Zymomonas mobilis subsp. pomaceae ATCC 29192: one gene and its partner. The protein of the gene in region 2 interacts with the protein of the main gene of each other region in a pairwise test. Links are inferred from orthologs where the notes say so. Each region holds a gene or a part of one and is shown on either strand. Other genes may lie near its edges. The genes, in order: dnaA and ZYMOP_RS02060.

Region 1 (3,164 bases), 460 kb from region 2 along the record:
TCAGTTGATCTTGATTCAGCACGAAAAATGGCATTTTCCTCTAACAGATTTCAATATTTTATCTAAAAGCGTCCGATCCAAAGATCCTTTGCTTTTATTGGAAACAAGGGAATCACTTTATTTAAAGTAAAGTTGATATTCTTTATTCTTTTAAGATATTTTCGGATTGCTCTATCAGCCAAACTTCTTGTTTTTTAACAGGAAGTAGATTGAGCTCGTTACTGCATATAGTGGCGAGCTTTTTTATGCGTCAAAAATAATAATACCGTCTATATTTTGTAACAAAGTATTGATGTTGTAATAATATTTATGCACCGCAGTCTGAATATTTCTTGATAGCTGTTCATTTTAGCGCATCCGCTAAAAAAATAAAAAATGTCCAGTTAATCTATTTCAAGTGATAGTATCCCATGCAGTGATTCCTTCGTACATATCGAGTCAAGGCGTAAATTTTTGACGCTATCGCCGCTTACCCCTTGATTGGTTTTGTTTGCTCTTCCAAAAAGTAAGCGCATACTTGATAAATATTGAGTCCATCATCAGGACTTCAGTAAAACAGAATCGAGCATGACGGGTCTCCGTAAATAATAAGGCTGGGGCGCGTACCGTCTTATCGGTAGGGGCCGAAATCAAATAAAATCATAATTCTTTATAAGAGCTCAATTGAAGCGGGGAAAAATAATAGCGTGCTGAATCCAGTGCAAAATTCAGGTGGTGAAATGAATATCCCGGTACAAGACCAGGCATCATTACTGCCGGCTGCATGGAATGAAGTGCGTCAAATTTTGCGTAAAAAATGTGGTACACGTACTTTTGAAAGCTGGCTAAAATCTCTGGCACTCGCCGATTTTGATAACACTCATAAAATAATACGTTTGGCCTGTCCCAGTGAGTTTATGGCCAATTGGGTTTCTGCTCATTTATCTGATGAATTATTATTAGCATGGCGGACAGTCTGGCCTGGTATTACCGAAGTAAAGATAACCGTTCGCAATCCAAGTGCTCAACCTTTATTATTAGACGTTACAGAAATCGAATTACCCTTAGGCGACCATCCTCAACCCGTTGTCAAAAAAGCGAGCAAAAAAAAACAACCTTCGGCTACCATTGTTCCCCCTGCGTCAGCAGATGAATCCGAAAAGGATAGCCAAGGCCAGTTTGAAGAGCGCTATAATTTCGATAATTTTGTTGTTGGCAAGGCAAATGACCTCGCTTATCGCGCGGCCTGCACTTTTGCAGAAGGTGGAAAGCTCGATTTCAACCCGCTTTTTTTACATGGTGGAACGGGTCTTGGTAAAACCCATTTGATGCATGCGGTCGGGCTCGAATATTTAAAGCGTCATCCTAACAGTTCGGCAATTTATATGTCTGCCGAAAAATTCATGTATGATTTTGTCGCGGCCATGCGGGCGAAAGATACGCATAGCTTCAAGGCCAGATTGCGTTCCGCTGATCTTTTAATGATTGATGATGTCCAGTTTATCGCTGGAAAGGATTCTACACAGGAAGAATTCTTCCATACGATGAATGAGGTGATTACAGCCGGACGACGGCTCGTGATTTCAGCCGATCGTAGTCCTCAAGATTTAGAACGGATTGAAAGCCGTATTCTTTCCCGCTTGTCATGGGGCTTGGTTGCGGATGTTAATCCCGCTGATTTTGAGCTGCGGCTCAATATCATTCTGAAAAAATTAGAAGCTATGCCTCAGGTCACTGTCCCTGAAGACATTGTTTTCTTTCTTGCGAAGCGCATATGCACGAATGTTCGTGAATTGGAAGGCGCGCTTAATAGGGTTGTTGCCTATGCAACTCTTTCCAATCGGCCGATTGACATGGATTTTGTCACAGAAACCTTGGCCGATTTATTGCGCTCAACGCAAAAACGCATAACGGTTGAAGAAATTCAAAAGCGGGTTTGCGACCATTATCGTTTGAAATTAGCTGATATGAGTTCAAAAAGACGTGACCGGATTATTGCCCGCCCGCGGCAGGTCGCCATGTATTTATCCAAATATCTGACACCTCGTTCTTTACCTGAAATTGGTCAGCGTTTTGGGGGGCGGGATCATACAACCGTTATTCATGCGATTCGTCAGGTAGAAAAATTGCGTTTAATAGATGAAGAAGTTGATTCTGATGTCCGTATGCTGATGCGTCAGCTTGAAGGATAAGGCTTTTTAATAATAAAGCTTGAACCAACCTTCTGTGATTTTTATAAATTCGTTGTCTTTTGATTTCCTCACTTAACTTCCTGAATTGAGAAATATGCTTAGTTTTTCGGCCATTACTGTCCGGCTTGGGGGCCGACTTATCCTTGATCAGGCAACTGCGAGTTTACCACCCGGCAGTCATGTGGGTCTCATCGGGCGGAATGGCGCGGGTAAATCCACTTTGATGAAAGTGGTCGCAGGCCTCTTAGAATCCGATGGGGGCACGTTATCTATGCCCCGTGAAACCCGTATCGGCTATATTGCACAGGAAGCGCCAGAAGGGACGGCTACACCTTATGAAACGGTGTTAGCGGCGGATAAAGAGCGTGCAACGCTTATGGCTGCAAGTGAAACCGAAGCCGATCTTGAAAAGCTAGCGGAAATTCACGAAAGATTAAATGCCATCGACGCCTACACCGCGCCAGCACGGGCATCCCGTATTCTGGCAGGTCTTGGTTTCGATGAAACGATGCAGGCACAACCCCTTTCATCTTTTTCAGGTGGTTGGCGTATGCGGGTTGCTTTAGGGGCATTATTATTTTCTGCGCCAGATTTATTGTTGCTTGATGAACCGTCAAACCATCTCGATTTGGAAGCGGTATTATGGCTTGAAAATTTCCTTCGTTCTTATCGTGGGACTTTGCTTTTAATTAGCCACGAACGTGATTTTCTGAACAAAGTTGCTGATCATATTCTTCACCTTCAACAGGGAAAACTAACTCTTTATCCAGGGGGATATGATGCTTTTGAACGACAGCGGGCTGAACGTTTGTCGCAAGTCGAAGCAGCGCGTAATCGCCAACTAGCGGAAAGAGAAAAACTGCAAAGCTTTGTCAACCGCTGGCGCACAAAAGCACATAGCGCCCGCCAAGCACAAAGTCGAATGAAGGCGTTAGAAAAAATGGAACCCATCGCGGCGGCGGTTGAAGATCCATCGCTCAGTTTTTCCTTCCC
Region 2 (3,196 bases):
TGTAGCTATCAAATTTGTCCGATCAAATATCAGACAGGCATACATAACGGTTCATGGTGACGGCTACCATGTTCAATTTGTAAGGTTACATGTCCGATATTGAATTCTTTTTTCAAGATGTCACTGACTTGATCGATAAAACCATCGTTATTCTCGATCTGGGATTTAACGATGTGCGCCGTCATGGCTGTCTCACTCGTACTTACCGGCCATACATGGATATGATGGACATCTGTAACATCTGGCAAGCTGCGCAAACGTGCAATAACAGCGTCGAGGTCTATCGACGGGGGAACCCCATTAAGGGCAAGAGAAAAAGACCGAACAACAAGCCCCCAACTACTCCACAGCAAGACGACAACAATCCCCAAGCTTAAGGTCGGATCTATCCAGTGCCATCCTGTTAATTTGATGATTAAGCCTGAAAGCACAACAACCGCTGAGACCAAGGCATCTAAGAGCATATGCAGAAAAGCTGCATGACGATTAAGCTCCTCCTGCCCATCTTTGAACAATAAAGCCGTAGCAAAATTGATAATAATACCGATCCCGGCAACTATCATAATAGTGCCACCTGGAACGGCGACAGGATCAGAAAAACGCCGAATAGCTTCCCATCCAATAGCCCCACAGGCAACAAATAAAAATAAGGCGTTAAAAAGAGCGGCTAAAATAGAAGAGGATCGGTAACCATAGGTAAATCGAGCTGTGGGACGTAATTTTTCAGCCAGAAGCGCCGCTAAAGATAAGGCTAATCCCAGTACATCAGAAAGATTATGCCCTGCATCAGCAATAAGGGACAAGGAACCCGAGGCAAGCCCATAACCTATTTCTACAAAGATAAAGGCTAAATTGATAATAATACCAATGCTAAAGCTACGGCTATTATGGGCATTGATTTCATGGTGGTGGTGATGCCCTGTTCCGTGACTGTGGTGATGGCTATGATCATGGTCATGATCGTGGTCTTTATCAGACATTGTACTAATAGCCTTATTCCCCATACATCTTACCCTATTCAGCTTGTAGTTTAGAAAGGACCTTTTAGAATTCGATATAAGTAAGTATCCTTACACTCTCTCTTCGGAAGGCATATAATTATCATCAACGGGATCTGAAAAACGGGTGATACGGCTTTCAAATCTTAAACGTACTTTACCTGTTGCCCCATGTCGCTGTTTGGCGACAATCAGTTCGGCCATATTATAGACTTGTTCCATCGACTGTTGCCATATTCGGTGTTCTTCATCAACACGGGCATCAATCGGACTATCGCTCTTTTCGGCTGCTCTTTTCGGTTCACGCGATTGGAGATAATATTCTTCACGATAGACGAACAAGACAATATCTGCATCCTGCTCAATAGAACCGGATTCTCGTAAATCAGAAAGCTGGGGGCGTTTATCCTCACGCTGTTCCACAGCACGGGACAGCTGGGACAAGGCTAGCACAGGAATATCGAGTTCTTTTGCTAAAGTTTTTAGTCCACGGCTGATTTCTGAAATTTCATTTACCCGATTATCATTTGCTTTACCCGAGCCATGCAAAAGTTGAAGATAGTCAACAACCAATAAACCAATATTATGTCGGCGTTTTAACCTTCTAGCACGGGTACGCAAACTGGCGATAGTCAAACCGGGGGTATCGTCAATATAAAGCGGTAACTCTTCCAATTCAGTGGCCGCGCGTGCAAGATTACGGAATTCTTCCTTGCGAATTTTCCCCATACGCAGGTCTTCAGAAGATAATTGCGATTGTTCCGCCAAAAGACGAGTTGCCAACTGATCAGCAGACATTTCTAGACTAAAAAATGCAACAGGCGCCCCTGCACTTTCTTCTGGCTTGAGGCCATTACGGATATCATACATATAACGCTGTGCCGCATTAAAGGCGACATTGGTTGCAAAGGCCGTTTTACCCATGCCAGGGCGACCCGCTAGAATCAGAAGATCAGAACGATGCAACCCGCCAATCTTGGCATTAACCGTATCCAGTCCTGTTGTAATACCAGAAAGATTGGCCCCTGAATAAAGCGCCATTTCGGCTGCTTTAACAGCAATATTGGCCGCCTGTGCAAAACTTTTAACGCCCCCTTCGGTAACACCGGATTCGGCAACACGATAAAGAGAAGCCTCCGCTTCTTCAATTTGAGATAGAGGATCAATGATGCCTTGAGTATCCATAGCATTATCGACCATCTCTCGCCCGACACTGATTAGTTCCCGTAAAAGGGCAAGATCATAAATCTGGGCAGCGAAATCCCGAACCCCCAACAAAGCAGCATGGTGTTGTGCAAGCTCTACAACATATTTTATGCCGCCCTTGGCCTGTAAACCGGGGTCTTTTTCAAGAAGAGGTTGCAGAATAACGGGTGTAACATGCTGATTACGATCAATCTGGCGCATAATAGTCTGATAAATCAGACCATGGGTAGGGTCGAAAAAATGTTCGGCACGAAGTTTAACCTGAACATCTTCTGCAAGGCGATTATCAATTAAAAGGGCACCTAGAAGCGCCGCTTCTGCTTGAATATTCGCAGGTACCCCGATGTCTTTTTCTTGCAAATTAGATGCCAATGTTAATACTTCTGCCATGCAGAATCTGTCCTTCGTCTTTTTTCTTCTAGGAGGGGTTTTGCGGGCTTTTGATAGGCTATCTTCAGGTTAAGCGGAGGATAACATGTATGACCGAATCCAATTATAAATATGAAGGACCTAAGGATAAAGCGCAATCACTTGTAGATAAAGCCCGTCAGGCTATGAAGCAATCTTATTCCCCTTATTCAGGTTTTTCTGTGGGTGCTGCAGTTTTATTACAAGATGGATCGATCATAACCGGTACTAATTTTGAAAATGCGAGCTATGGCCTTACCTTATGTGCTGAGACGGTTGCCGTAGCGATAGCTAATAATACGGGTAACCTTAAAAATATTGTTGCAATCGCCATTATAGGTGGGAAACGTCAAAAAGATGGTTTCCTTATCGGAAAAAATCCTGTTTATCCCTGTGGTCGATGCCGTCAGATATTGAACGAAGCTGCTCAGGTGAGCCAATGTGATTTAACTGTCTATTGTGCATCTGCCGAAGGTGACTTGATCAAAGAGCATAAATTATCAGAATTAATCCCTTTTAATTTTGGCCCCGATGATCTTGGCATTACGGCTACGGAATCCTGAATATCCAAAAATTAAATCCAC

The links.
Region 1: the proteins of ZYMOP_RS02060 (region 2) and dnaA interact in binary tests that used the Escherichia coli proteins (3 or more experiments, as listed by UniProt). The link is inferred for Zymomonas mobilis subsp. pomaceae ATCC 29192 from one-to-one orthologs.

What each region holds. Positions count from the first base shown.
Region 1 is NC_015709.1:499-3,662, forward strand. The notes cover bases 114-2,945. They hold dnaA (chromosomal replication initiator protein DnaA), read left to right. Parts: upstream 114-719; coding sequence 720-2,171; downstream 2,172-2,945. Other genes in these bases: ZYMOP_RS00015 (ABC-F family ATP-binding cassette domain-containing protein), read left to right, coding at 2,266-2,945. Outside these bases: more of ZYMOP_RS00015, read left to right, coding at 2,946-3,164. UniProt on the Escherichia coli protein: Plays an essential in the initiation and regulation of chromosomal replication. Binds in an ATP-dependent fashion to the origin of replication (oriC) to initiate formation of the DNA replication initiation complex once per cell cycle.
Region 2 is NC_015709.1:461,578-464,773, forward strand. The notes cover bases 333-3,196. They hold ZYMOP_RS02060 (replicative DNA helicase), read right to left. Parts: upstream 2,595-3,196; coding sequence 1,071-2,594; downstream 333-1,070. Other genes in these bases: ZYMOP_RS02055 (cation diffusion facilitator family transporter), read right to left, coding at 333-980; ZYMOP_RS02065 (cytidine deaminase), read left to right, coding at 2,684-3,175. In the rest of the region: more of ZYMOP_RS02055, read right to left, coding at 30-332. UniProt on the Escherichia coli protein: The main replicative DNA helicase, it participates in initiation and elongation during chromosome replication. Travels ahead of the DNA replisome, separating dsDNA into templates for DNA synthesis.